2 linked regions of the Mesorhizobium opportunistum WSM2075 genome follow. The protein of the gene in region 1 interacts with the protein of each later gene in a pairwise test. Links are inferred from orthologs where the notes say so. Each region holds a gene or a part of one and is shown in the gene's direction. Other genes may lie near its edges.

Region 1 (7,693 bases):
CGCGCGGCATCGATGAGCGCTGTGCGGCGATGGGCCTGCCCTGCGTCTCCGTGCTGGAGCCGGTGCTTACCGTCTTCCAGTCCTATCTAGGCACGCCGGCCGGCCGGCGCGTCGGCGCCCAGCATGTCCTCGACGCCGAATATTTTCGCCGCATCGATGCGCTCAACTTCACCATGGACCATGATGACGGCCAGTTGCCGCTCAACATGGACGATGCCGATGTCGTGCTGATCGGCATCTCGCGCACCTCGAAGACGCCGACCAGCATCTATCTCGCCAATCGCGGCATCAAGACCGCCAACATTCCGATCGTGCTCGGCGTGCCCGTTCCCGAAAGCCTGGTCGCGGCCAAGACCCCCCTGGTGGTCGGGTTGATCGCCACCGCCGAACGCATCTCGCATGTCCGCCAGAACCGCATCCTGGGCAACAGCAGCTCCTACGTGCCGACCGATTATGTCGACCGCGCCGCCATCAACGAAGAACTCGCCTACGCCCGCCAGATCTGCACGCGCCATGGCTGGCCGATGATCGACGTCAGCCGCCGCTCGATCGAGGAAACCGCGGCGGCGATCGTTGCCCTGCGGGGGAAGTCGCGCTAGGGCAGACGAGATAAGTGAGCATTCCGTCACGCACCCCTCATCCGTCGCCTTCGGCGACACCTTCTCCACAAGGGGAGAAGGAAGAACTCGGCGCTAGCGTCCCGCAGATTACCACCAGTTGGCGATTTGCAGCAGCGTCAGCGCAGCACCTCCCTTCTCCCCTTGTGGGAGAAGGTGGCCGAGCGAAGCTCGGTCGGATGAGGGGTGCGTGACGGAACGCCAACTCTGGTGAACAAGCATGACCGAGAAAATCATCCTCGCTTCCGGCAGTCCGTTCCGCAAGGCGATGCTGCTCGATGCCGGTATCGACGTCGAGGCGGTGCCGGCCGAGGTCGACGAGCGCGCGCTCGAGGCGCCGTTGCAGGATAGCGGTGTTTCGCCGGAAGACGTCGCCCTGGTGCTGGCCGAGGCCAAGGCCACCGAGGTGAGCGAGCGCAGGCCAGGGGCCCTGGTGCTCGGCTGCGACCAGACCTTGTCGCTGGGTGACGAGGTGTTCCACAAGCCCGCCGACATGGAAGGCGCGCGGCGTCATTTGCTGGCGCTGTCCGGCAAGACCCACCAGCTCAACAGCGCTGCCGTCCTGGTGCGTGACGGCAAGGTGCTGTGGCGCCATGTCGGCATTGCCTCCATGACCATGCGCAAGCTCGATCCCGCCTTCATCGGCCGCCACCTCGCCCGCGTCGGCGCCAGGGCGCTGGCCAGCGTCGGCGCCTACCAGGTCGAGGGCGAAGGCGTCCAGCTCTTCGAGAAGATCGAAGGCGACCATTTCACCATTGTCGGCCTGCCGCTTTTGCCGCTGCTGGCCGAACTGCGCACGCTGGGAGCGATCGATGGCTGAGGCGACGAAGAAGGCCTTTGTCACTGGCCATCCGATCAAGCATTCGCGCTCGCCGAAGATCCACGGCCATTGGCTGGCCAAGCATGGCATCGACGGCAGCTACGAGGCGATCGATGTCGCGCCGCACGACTTTGCCGAATTCCTGGCAACCCTGCAGGCCAACGGCTATCGCGGCGGCAATGTCACCATCCCGCACAAGGAAGCCGCCTTTGCGCTGGCCGGCCGCCGCGACCAGGCGGCGGAGGAGATCGGCGCCGTCAACACGCTGTGGTTCGAGGACGGCACGCTGTGGGGCGGCAACACCGACGGCCATGGCTTTGCCGCCAATCTCGACGACCACGCGCCGGGCTGGGCGAACACCGGCCCCGCGGTCGTGCTCGGCGCCGGCGGTGCCTCCCGCGCCGTCATCCACGCGCTGAAAGAGCGCGGCATTTCCGACATCCGCATCGTCAACCGAACGCTCGCCCGGGCGGTGGAGTTGCGCGATCGTTTCGGCGCCGGCGTTTCGGCGCACGGCATGGCTGAGACCGGCGAACTGCTTGTCGATGCCGGCCTGCTGGTCAACACCACGGCGCTCGGCATGGTCGGCAATGAGGGCCTCGCCGCCGATCCGGCCCTGCTGCCGAGCCATGCGATCGTCACCGACCTTGTCTATGTGCCGCTGGAAACACCGCTGCTTGCCGCCGCAAGCGCCCGGGGGCTGAAGACGGTGGACGGCCTCGGCATGCTGCTCAACCAGGCCGTGCCCGGTTTCGAACACTGGTTCGGCGTCAGGCCGCAAGTCACGGCCGAGCTGCGCGCGATCATCGTAGCCGACCTGGTGCCGAAACCATGATCGTGCTCGGCCTCACCGGTTCGATCGGCATGGGCAAGTCGACGACGGCCAAGATGTTCGCCGAGGCCGGCGTGCCAGTCCACGATTCCGACGAGACGGTACACCGCCTCTATGCCGGCAAGGCAGCGCCTCTGGTCGAGGCGGCTTTCCCGGGAACAACCGCTGCCGGCGTGGTCGATCGAGCAAGACTTGGCGCCCGTGTACTTGGTGACCCCGCCGCGCTGAAGCAACTCGAAGCCATCATCCATCCGCTCGTGCGCGCCGACGCCGACGCCTTCCTGGCCAGGCATCGTACCGCGGGCGAATCGATCGCCGTGCTCGACATTCCGCTGCTGTTCGAAACCGGCGGCCGCAACCGCGTCGACAAGGTCATCGTCGTCACCGCACCCGCCGAAGTCCAGCGTCAACGCGTGCTGGCACGACCAGGGATGACCGAAGAAAAGCTGGCGGCGATCCTGGCCAAGCAAGTGCCGGATGCCGAAAAGCGCAGGCTGGCGGATTTCGTCATCGACACCGGCGAGGGGATGGATGCCGCACGTGCTGAGGTCGATGCGATCATCGCGGAGTTCACTGGGGATCACTAGGCTCTTCCTTCCCCCCTTGTGGGGGGAAGGTGGATCGGCGCGCAGCGCCGAGACGGATGAGGGGGTGTTCCAGCGGAGTGAGGCGTCCGCTTTCCCTGGAGCACCCCTCATCCGACCGCTTCGCGGCCACCTCCCGCAAGGGGAGAAGGGAAAACAGGCATTTCCCATTGCCATTTTGTTCCGGTCTCGCGATTCTGCTCCCAGGAGCACCTGATTCGATGCGCGAGATCATCTTCGATACAGAAACCACCGGCCTGGATTCGCGCGACGACCGCGTGATCGAGCTGGGCGGCGTCGAGCTGGTCAACCGGTTCCCGACCGGCCGCACCTTCCACCACTACATCAATCCTCAAGGGCGCGCGATCCATGCGGAGGCGCAAGCCGTGCACGGCATCAGCGCTGCCGACCTCGCGGGCAAGCCGACCTTTGCCGAGATCGTCGAGGAATGGCTGGCCTTCACCGACGGCGCCAAGCTGGTCGCGCACAATGCGACCTTCGATATCGGCTTCCTCAACGTCGAATTCGGCCGGCTCGGCCATCCCGTCATCGATCCCGGCCTTGTCGTCGACACGCTGGCGCTGGCGCGCCGCAAGCACCCGATGGGCCCCAACTCGCTTGACGCCCTCTGCCGGCGCTACGGCATCGACAACGCCAAGCGCACCAAGCACGGTGCCTTGCTCGATTCCGAATTGTTGGCCGAGGTCTATATCGAGCTGATCGGCGGCAAGCAGGCCGCCCTCATCCTGGACAGCGCGACCGCGCCGGCGCAGCGCGGCGAAAATGTCCGCCACATCGAAATCATTGCCGCCGTGCGCCCGGGTCCGTTGCTGCCGCGCCTGACCGAGGCGGAGCGCGCCGCCCATGCCGCCATGGTCGCCACGCTCGGCGAAAAGGCGCTCTGGCTGAAGGCCACATCATCCGAGGCAAAGGCCGCGGCGTCGTAAGAGTCAGTACGGCCACTCGCCGCGACCCAGAGCCGCGATCGCCGAAATGATGCGCCCAAAGGCTTGCGCCGCCGCCGGCACCGTGGTGCGGGCGCGCAGGAAACTGTGCACCAGGCGTTTTTCCTCATGCCACCATGCCTTGCCGCCAGTCGCCAGGATGCGGTCGCGATAGGTCTCGCCATCGGATGACAGCGGATCGCATTCGGCCGTGACGATCACCGTCGGTGGCAGGCCGGAGAAGTTCCTGTCGCGCAAAGGCGAAAATGTCGGATCGTCCTGCGATTGCCGCTTGGCCGACCGCACGTCGCGGTAGAAGGCAATGTCGCCGACGGACAGCAGCGGCGCGTTGGCGTGTTCGACATAGGAGCCGGACCTCTCGTCGCCGCCGAGGCCGGGATAAATCAGCACCTGGCCGATCGCAGCGCGGGGATGACCGCGCGTCGCCTGCGCCACCGCCGCCGCCAGATTGCCGCCGGCGCTCTCGCCGCACAGCACGATCGGTTGGCCGGTCGTGGCCGCCGCCCATTCGAAGGCGGCCAGCGCATCGTCGAAGGCGGCGGGGTGGATATGTTCGGGCGCCAGACGGTAGTCGACGGACAGCACGGCATAGCCGGTGCCGGCACAGATTTCCGCGCAGATGTCGTCATGGCTGTCGAGCCCGCCAAGAATGAAGCCGCCGCCATGGAAATAGAGCACTTTTGCCCGCGCGGCGGTGCCGGCGAGCTGGTAGCGCCGGACGGGAATGTCGCGGCCGGCGGCAGCGATCAGCCCGTCCTTGGCGATGACGCCGGGCGGATAGGGCTGGCGCAGCGCCCGGCACATGCGGTCGTAGATCGCGCGCTGTTTGGCGATCGGCAGGTCGACGGTTTCGGGCGGATACCAGGCATTGATGGCGTCGATATAGGCCCACAGCGCCGGATCGAGCCGTGTCTCGTATTCGCCGCGGCTGGTCTTGTCAGTCATGCCGGCAATTCAAAGCTCGGCATAGAGCGCGGCCGCATTGTCGAAGCTGAAGCGCAGCGGCACCGAGCCCTCGACCTGCCAGGCCGTCACGCTTTCGCCCGCCAGCAGCCGGCAGGCGCCGTCGGTGTCGATGACCGCGCCGCCATAGAGCCGGTTGGCGAGGTTGAGGATGCCGGTCTGGTGCATGGCCGCGCTGCCGCTGCCGCAGGCATCCTTGACCAGCAGCACGCGAAATCCCCTGGCCACGGCGTCCTTCACGGATGCGTCGATGCAGGCCTCCGTCCAGACGCCGGCGACGACAAGCCATTCGATGCCGCTTGCCTTCAACTGATCGGCACCCGGCCCCGAACGGAAGGCGCTGGCCTCGGCCTTGATCAGCAGCGCCTCGCCCTCGGCCGGCGCCACCTCTTGGCAGATTTCGGTCAGCGGGTCGCTCTTGTCGGAGAAGGCCGACTTGCCGTCGGCCCCGACCGGGTGAAACGGCCGGTCCTGTTTGTCGAGATCGACGATATAGGCCCAGTGATAGAGCGGCACATGGTTCTGCCGCGCCGCCGCCTGCAGGCGCTGGACGTTGGCGAGGATGTTGGCAAAGCCCTCGACCAGATAGCGCGGATCCTGCCGGTGCTCCTCCTGCAGGTCGATGAAGACGGCGGCCACGGTGCCGCGCTTCATGGAGATGGGGCTTTTCATGCGGATGCGCCTGGGTGATGCATGGGCAAGGCAGCCAAAGACTCTTCCGTAGGCCGGCGGGACAGGAACGAGGCGCTCATTGGTTACCACCGTCAAACCTGCTTCTCCAAAAACTCGTCCTCATAGGGGAAGCGCGACAGAAGCTCCGTACCAGTCTCGGTGATCAGGATCTCGTCCTCCAGCTTGACGCCCTCGCGGCCGCCCTTCTCGCCTATATAGCTTTCCACGCTCACCACCATGCCTGGCACGATATGGCCGTCGCGGCCATAGGTCTCGTAATCCATGGCATGGGCAATGAACGGTGTCTCGCCATGCATGCCGACGCCGTGCATGACCGAGGTGTAGCGCTGGTCGACGAAACGGTCCGGGATCTTCCAGGCCTTCTCGGCGATCTCGCGGAACGCCATGCCGGGTTTGACGATCGAAATGTTGTGTTGAACCTGGTCATGCGCCATGCGGTAGAGCGACTTCTGGTAGTCGGTCGGCTTGCCCGGCCCGCAGCGGAAGGTGCGCGAGAAATCGGAATAATAGCCATAGCAGCCGATCGTGTCGGTATCGAGCGCCAAAAGTTCGCCGGGCCGGATCTTGCGGCCGCTGGCCTCGTTGAACCACGGGTTGGTGCGCTGGCCCGACGTCAACAGCCGCGTCTCGATGAACTCGCCGCCCTGGCGGATGACCTCGCCATACATGATGGCGAACAGCTCGTTTTCGGAGACGCCGGGTTTGATCGCCTCGCGCACCGCGTAGACCGCGGCCTCGGCGCCAGCCATCGACACCTGCAGGCACTTCACTTCCTCGGGCGTCTTCACCGCGCGCACGGCAAGAATCTCGCCCTGGCAATCCTTGACCTCGCAGCCGCGTTTTTCCAGCGCCAGCGCCTGCAGATGGCTGCAGCGGTCGAGCCCGAGCTTCATCGAGCCGCCGCCATGCTTTTTCAACAGTTCCGCGATCTCGTCGGCGAACGGGCCGGCGGTCTCGTCGTCGCGGCCGGAGACCGACGACCAGACGAGCTTGGAAGGACGCGCCTCGTCGATCGTGTCGAGCACCATCGAGACATGGTAGCTCTGCGGATACTCGAACAGCACGATCGGCCCTTCGGTCGGGATAAAGAAATAACGGGTCGAGTTGCGCAGGAAATAGCCGAACATGTTGCGCGAGCCGGTGGCGTAGCGCTGGTTGTAGGGGTCGAACAGCACGACCCCGCCATAGCCGGCCTCACGCATCCAGCCGCGCAGCTTGGCCAGCCGGCCTTTGCGCAGGGCGTCGGCGTCGATGAAGGACGGCTCGGTGTCGGACAACCACATGCCGCCCGCCGAATCCGCCGCCGCGGGGTGGCGCATGCGATCCTTGAAGTCGACGTCCTCGGTGCTGTCGGGGTCGAAAACGACGATGCTCATGGGTGGCTGGCCTTGGTGGGTTGGGAGGGCTGAGCATGGCGCAGCGGGGACCGGAGGATTGTGCGGAAAACCGCGTGTGTTGTGCGGAATGCCGCTGGGCCAATGAGAGATGCTGGCGGGACAGCACCCCCCTCTGCCCTGCCGGGCATCTCCCCCGCAAGGGGGGAGATCAGCTGTCATTTCCGGCTTTCGCCAATCTCCAGCGATGCAAGGTGAACGGCGGCATCGAAACTGCCAATCTCCCCCCTTGCGGGGGAGATGTCCGGCAGGACAGAGGGGGGTGCTGTCCCGCTAACCTCTCATAGCGTCAGTGAGCGCAAACTACTGCCTCCTCGCCAGTTTCGGCGCGTGCCCATGCTCTTCCCGAAAGGCCCGGGCAAAGCTCGACATCGAGGCGAAGCCGCAGGCCAGAGCCACGTCGCGCACGGCAAGCGTCGAGTGCGCCAGCAGGTCGGCGGCGCGTTTCAGCCTGAGCCGCCGGTAGTAGCCGTTGGGCGAGATGGCGAGTTCGGACCGAAAACTGCGCTCGAGCTTGTCGGAGGACACGCCGAGCCGGGCCGTCAGCTCCGCCATGCCGAGCCGCTCCTCCACCGCGTCCTCCATGATGGCGATCGCCGACAGCACCAGCTCGTTCTGCACGCCGGTGCGCAGCCTGAGCGGCATCAGCTTGCGGTCGACGCTGGAACGCAACTGGCTGTGCACGAACCATTCGGCGACGCCGGCGGCAAGCTCGGCGCCGTAATCCCGGGTGATGATCTCCAGCATCATGTCGAGGCTGCCGACGCCGCCGGCCGACGTAAAACGCTTGCGGTCGATGACATAGAGGTCGCGCCGCAGCTCGAT
Region 2 (6,059 bases), 880 kb from region 1 along the record:
TGGAAGAACTCCGCTTCTTCTCGCGGGAAGTGCGCATCCTGGGCGTCTACCCGGCCAGTGAGTCGCGTGAGCAGTGGAAGGTGGCGGACTGAGCTACCAGCCCAGCGGCACGTAATCGATCTCGAGAAATTTCTCGACCTCCGGCACCCAGCGGTCGCGCACGAAGGCGACATGGTCGGGATGGTCGTTGTATCTCGTATAGGCGGCTTGGTCGGCGAACTCCATCGAGAAGCCGAACTGATAGTCGTTTTTGGGGCTGACCTGCCGCAACTGCTCGAAATGCGTGACGCCCCGGATCGCCGTGAGGATTTTCCTGGCGTCGACGAGGAACCGCTTCTCCTCCAGCGAGTGTGGCTGATGTTTCAGCGTGAAGACCACTGTGTGACGGATCATTTGCCTCTCCTGCAATGACTTTCGGTATTCGTTATTCGCTGTCCACCCAGGCTCGGATCAGGTGATGCGCAATGGCGCCTTTCGGCGGCGTGACCAGATTGCCGGGATGTTCCCGGGCCAGCATCAGGCGCACCTCGTCGCGGCCGAACCAGCGGCAGTCTTCCAACTCGTTGAGGTCGGCCTGGATGTCCTCGTTGAGCGGCTCGCCGAAGCAGCCGATCATCAGCGAATAGGGAAACGGCCAGGGCTGGCTGGCATGATAGACGACGCGGCCGAGCCGGATGCCGGCTTCCTCCAAGGTCTCGCGACGCACCGCCGCCTCGATCGTCTCGCCCGGCTCGATGAAGCCGGCCAGTGCGGAATACATGCCCGGCGCGAAATGGGCGCCGCGCCCAAGCAGGCATTTCTCCCGGGTCGCCGTCAGCATGATCGCCACCGGGTCGGTGCGCGGAAAATGCTCGGTGCCGCAATTCGGGCAATGCCGCTTGTAGCCGCCGGCCCGCATTTCCGATTGCGTGCCGCATTTGCTGCAGAAGCGATGGCTGGCATGCCAAGCGAGCAGGGCGGCGCCCTGCGCCATCGCGCCGGCGGCCGCTTCGTCGATCAGCCCTTGCATGTAGACCGAGCGGTAGTCGATCGCCTTGACGGTTTCTGGCAGCTGTTCGGGATCGACGCCGGCCAGCACGGCGACAACCGGCCCCTGTTCGGAGAAGCCGAGCAAAACGCCTCGGTCGAAGGCAGGCTTGAAAGGCTCGCTCTCGGTGAGCCCGAACCAGGGATCGAGGCTGCCGCCTTCCCTGAGCTTCAGATGAAGCCGACCGCCATTCATCAGGAGCAGCCGCGTCGTCGGATCGGCAAGCGCCTTGTCGACCGAATCGTCGGCGCGGTTTTCGGATTGGCGGTCGATCGTGTTGCCGGCGAAGCCGACGAATTGGCTCGGCTCGCGCAAGGGCGCGTCAAACAGGCTGAAGCTCATAGGGACTCTGATGCTTTGGGATGACATGTCTTGGGATGAACACAGGGGAACGCTTATAGCGCCGCCCTTATCGTTTCGGCAAACCGGCGCAGCTCGGAACGCTGGTAGGGCTCGCGCAGGCCGTGCCCCCATACCGGACCTGGCCAGCCGGCATCGCCTTCGGAACGGGCGACAATATGGATATGCAGCTGGCGCACGATGTTGCCGAGCGCGCCGGTGTTGATCTTGGTGCAGCCGGTCACTTTCTTCAGCGCCTGCGCCACCATATTGGTCTCGAAGGTCAGCATTGCCTGGTCGAGCGGGGTCATGTCATGGATTTCCTCCGCGCCAGGCCGCTGCGGCACCAGCAGCAACCATGGCCAGCGGCGATCGTTCATCACCCGCAATTCGCACAGCCCAAGCCACATCAACTGCTCGCTGTCCGCCTCCAGCCGGGCATCCAGCGTGAATCCGGCCTTGAGGCCCGGCAACATCGGCGTTTCCCTTACTTTGCTTTTCTTGGTTTCCTCGAACCATGAACGCTAGAGCGGCTGCATCGGGGCTGCAAGCGAATCTCTTGGGGATGATCTCGATTCGCTTGCGCACTTGCATTTCGTCGCGCAATTGCCGATATGGACAGCGGGAGGTTGGTGGTGGACGATCCACTCGCCAACCGGGTCAGGTCCGGAAGGAAGCAGCCCTAACGAGCCCGGAACGGGTCATTGTTCCAGCCTCCCACCTCATCGGCCCTCCTCGCGACATTGACGACGCATTGCAGCGCGGGCGAGACTATGCGCAGGAATCGGCCGCCTTCGGGCGCAGCCTTTTGGAGCTTTACGGGCGAATGAGCGAAGCGGGAAATGAAAAGGCCGCTGCCTATCGCGTGCTGGCGCGCAAGTACCGTCCCTCGAACTTCTCCGAGCTCGTCGGCCAGGAGCCGATGGTGCGCACCCTCACCAACGCCTTTGCCACCGGCCGCATCGCCCAGGCGTGGATGCTGACAGGCGTGCGCGGTGTCGGCAAGACCACCACTGCGCGCATTCTGGCGCGGGCGCTCAATTACAAGACCGCCACCGTTGATCAGCCCTCGGTCGACCTTGCCGTGCTCGGCGAGCATTGCCAAGCGATCATGGAAGGCCGCCATGTCGACGTCATCGAGATGGACGCCGCCTCGCACACCGGCATCGACGACATAAGGGACATCATCGAACGCGTGCGCTATGCGCCGGTCTCGGCCCGCTACAAGGTCTACATCATCGACGAAGTGCACATGCTGTCGACACAGGCCTTTAACGGCCTTTTGAAGACGCTGGAGGAACCACCTCCGCACGTGAAATTCATCTTCGCCACCACCGAAATCCGCAAAGTTCCGATCACCGTCCTGTCGCGCTGCCAGCGTTTTGACCTGAGGCGCATCGATGCCGGCGCGCTGGTCGCGCATCTCTCCTCGATTGCCGGCAAGGAAGGCATTTCGGTCGACGACGACGCGCTGGCGATGATCGCCCGCGCCGCCGAGGGTTCGGCCCGCGATTCGCTCTCCATCCTCGACCAGGCGATCGCCCATGGCGCCGGCTCCGTCAGCGCCGAAGCGGTACGGGCCATGCTGGGCCTCGCCGATCGCGCCCGCATCGTCGATCTGTTCGAACATGTGATGAAAGGCGATGTGGCGGCGGTCCTGGCCGAATTCCGCGCGCAATACGACACCGGCGCCGATCCGGCCGCCGTGCTGACCGATCTTGCCGAGTTCAACCATCTGGTCACCCGGTTGCGGTTCGTGCCGACCGCCATGGACGACGCCTCGCTGTCGCAGGACGAGCGGCAGCGTGGCGCCGACTTCGCCCGGGCGCTGTCGGTCAGGGTGCTGTCGCGGACATGGCAGATGCTGCTCAAGGGCATTCCCGAGGTGCAGTCCTCCAACCGGCCGGTCAGCGCCGCCGAAATGGTGCTGATCCGGCTGGCCCATGCCGCCGACCTGCCGACACTGGACGAGGCGCTGCGATCGCTCGAGGGCGCTTCTCCGGTTCAAAATGGCGCGCCGCGCCCGAATGGGGTGCCCGCGGGTCCCGGCAATGGCGGCGGCGCCAGCGCGGTCGCGCAGACCCGCATGCCATCCGGGCAGGGCGGCGCACAGACCATGCGGCTGGTCGAGGCCACCCCTGCGCCGGTCGCCTTCGTAGCACCTCCGCCGCCGGCGCCGGAGGCGCAGCCGGTACCGCTGAAATCGCTCGCCGACATCGTTGCGCTTGCCGATGCGCAGCGCGACATCGCCTTCAAGGTGCTGGTCAAGCGCTGCATTCGCCTCGTGCGCATCGAGCCCGGCCGTATCGACGTCAGCCTGACCGACGATGCGCCCAAGATGCTGCTCAACGACCTGACGATGAAATTGCGCGCCTGGACCGGCCGCAACTGGCTCGTCTCGTTGTCGAAGGAAGAGGGCGGACAGACGCTGGCCGAAATGGAATCGACCAGGCGCGAGAACGCTTTCCTCGATGCCAAGAGCGATCCGGCCGTGGCTGCCATATTGGCGCGCTTTCCCGGTGCCAAGATCATCGACGTGCGCATTCCCGACGCGCCGGAAGCGGACGCGGACCAAGCCGAAGTGCCGGTCGAACCGCCGGCGGATGACGACGACGCCTGACAAACCAAGAACCCCGACCAACCAAGAACAAGGATCGGACCATGAAAGATCTTCTCGGCCTGATGGGCAAGGCAAAGGAAATGCAGGCCAAGTTCCAGGCCATGCAGGACGAGATTGCCACGGTCGAAGCCGCCGGCCAGTCCGGCGGCGGCCTGGTAAGCGTCACCCTGACCGGGAAATTCGAGATGAAGTCGCTGAAGATCGATCCGTCGCTGTTCAAGGAGGACGATGTCGAAGTCCTCGAGGACCTGCTGCTCGCCGCGCACAATGACGCCAGGGTCAAGGTCGAGCAGATCATGCAGGAAAAGACCAAGGCGCTGACCGCCGGCCTGCCGATTCCGCCGGGAATGAAACTGCCGTTCTAGGTCCGGCGGCCGCAGCTCCATGACCGATGAGCCGTCCGAAAGACTGATCGAGCAGCGTATCCGCAACAGGATCTACGAGATCCTGGAAATCCTCGCCGATTGCGACGCGGGCGTCGATCTCGTCGGCATCAAGGGCTACTTCTATCTGTTCGAGGACTTCGTCCACCGCCCGTCGATCGAGGCCGGCACGTCGGCGCTTTCCAGGGAGGAGCGCGCGGTCGTGCTGGAGATCGCCGAATTCCTCGAGGCGGCCTCCGAAACAAATCCCGACTTCACCAAGGCCGAATTCATCCACAGCGACTGGCCGGGAAGGATCGCGCCGGCGGCCAGGAACGCTCGTAGGCTCTTCCTCGCACGCGGCCTGTTTTCTGAGAAAGTCGAGGAACTCGAGCCCGGCCAGCCGGCCGTGGCGGCGGCAGGACGATAGAGCGGTTCAGGAAGAGCGTGATTCGGATTTCCCCTTCCGAATTGCGGCGAAACAGAGAGAAAGCGGTCATCGGTTTTGTGAAACGATGGCTCGATCTATCTGAAAAGCCAAGAAATTGTGCTAATTATGCAACAGTACCCTGCTAATAACGTTTTGGCCATCATTTTGCCCGAAAGTGTCTCATTCTTGCCGCAGCCTGGGGGCGGGCATCGAAGTGAAGTGAGAGGGTTACCTGTTGATTGTCACGCGATGGAAGGCGCCGCTGTTGCTCGGCGTCGTTACCTCTCCGCTGTTCTTGGCTGCATGCAGCCAGACCACGTCGCACGGCATGTCCGTTGCCAGCCTGACTGACGCCATCACGCCGAGTTTCCTCAGTTCGCGCGCCTACAGCCACACGCCGAAGGACAGGGAATGCCTGGAAAGGGCGATGTTCTTCGAATCCAACCGCTCGAGCCGCGACGGCATGATCGCCGTCGGCACCGTGGTGATGAACCGGCTGCGCTCCGGCAACCATGGCAGCACCATTTGCCAGGTGGTGGGCGAGCCTGGACAGTTCGCGCCCGGCGTCATGACAAGGCCGATGAATTCGCGCGCAATGCCCGATGTCGAGGAAGCCGCCGACGCCGTGCTCAAGGGCGAGCGCAAGGCCAAGCTCAAGAACACCATGTATTTCCATACCGCCGGCCTGCGCTTCCCCTACAAGAACATGCACTACACCATGGTTGCCGGCGGCAACGCCTTCTACGAGAAACGTGGCCGCAACTGGCAGCCGCTGCCCGATGAGCCGATGGTTGCCTCGGTGGAGACAGAAAAGCCGGCCGTCCCGGTCACGATGGTTGCCTCGGCGGAGCCGGTTCGCTCGGACAGGAAGCTTGTTCGCAACGCCCCGGCACAGCAGCAGGCCCCAACACAACAGGCCCCAACACAACAGGCCTATGTGACTGCGGCAGTCGAACCGGCGCGCCCGTTCAAGATGGCCACTGCCCCTGCCCAGCAGACCTACGTGACCGCGGCCGCGGCACCCTCGGCGAAGTCTGCCCGCGTCGCATCGAAGCCGGTGGCAGTTGCCATGCAGGAGCCGATGGAAGAACCGGATGCCGCCCGTTTCGGCGGAACCTTGAACAAAAAAATCATCAGTTCGGTCCAGGGCGAACCGCAAGAGGCGTCGATGGGATTCCAGTCGACACCCGAGAACACCGACGCCATTGGCGCGATGATCGTCAGCCAGGGCCGGCCGCTCGAAACCAACTGATCCGCGTCGCATGGCAGCATGGGGCGTCA

Evidence for each region. The genes of interacting proteins can lie anywhere in the genome.
Region 2: the proteins of dnaQ (region 1) and MESOP_RS00290 interact in binary tests that used the Escherichia coli proteins (3 or more experiments, as listed by UniProt). The link is inferred for Mesorhizobium opportunistum WSM2075 from one-to-one orthologs.

Annotation. Positions count from the first base shown.
Region 1 is NC_015675.1:941,153-948,845, reverse strand. The notes cover bases 1,947-4,937. They hold dnaQ (DNA polymerase III subunit epsilon), read left to right. Parts: upstream 1,947-3,074; coding sequence 3,075-3,800; downstream 3,801-4,937. Other genes in these bases: MESOP_RS04415 (isochorismatase family protein), read right to left, coding at 4,773-4,937; MESOP_RS04420 (alpha/beta hydrolase), read right to left, coding at 3,804-4,763; coaE (dephospho-CoA kinase), read left to right, coding at 2,269-2,856; MESOP_RS04435 (shikimate dehydrogenase), read left to right, coding at 1,947-2,272. In the rest of the region: MESOP_RS04445 (pyruvate, water dikinase regulatory protein), read left to right, coding at 1-599; MESOP_RS04440 (Maf-like protein), read left to right, coding at 838-1,437; more of MESOP_RS04435, read left to right, coding at 1,430-1,946; more of MESOP_RS04415, read right to left, coding at 4,938-5,453; MESOP_RS04410 (M24 family metallopeptidase), read right to left, coding at 5,546-6,850; MESOP_RS04405 (GlxA family transcriptional regulator), read right to left, coding at 7,172-7,693. UniProt on the Escherichia coli protein: DNA polymerase III is a complex, multichain enzyme responsible for most of the replicative synthesis in bacteria. The epsilon subunit contain the editing function and is a proofreading 3'-5' exonuclease.
Region 2 is NC_015675.1:60,402-66,460, reverse strand. The notes cover bases 1,673-4,589. They hold MESOP_RS00290 (DNA polymerase III subunit gamma/tau), read left to right. Parts: upstream 1,673-2,192; coding sequence 2,193-3,986; downstream 3,987-4,589. Other genes in these bases: MESOP_RS00280 (hypothetical protein), read left to right, coding at 4,371-4,589; MESOP_RS00285 (YbaB/EbfC family nucleoid-associated protein), read left to right, coding at 4,028-4,351; MESOP_RS00295 (HIT family protein), read right to left, coding at 1,673-1,842. Outside these bases: MESOP_RS00310 (prephenate dehydratase), read left to right, coding at 1-92; MESOP_RS00305 (Dabb family protein), read right to left, coding at 94-393; nudC (NAD(+) diphosphatase), read right to left, coding at 425-1,369; more of MESOP_RS00295, read right to left, coding at 1,423-1,672; more of MESOP_RS00280, read left to right, coding at 4,590-4,778; MESOP_RS00275 (cell wall hydrolase), read left to right, coding at 5,014-6,030. UniProt on the Escherichia coli protein: Part of the beta sliding clamp loading complex, which hydrolyzes ATP to load the beta clamp onto primed DNA to form the DNA replication pre-initiation complex.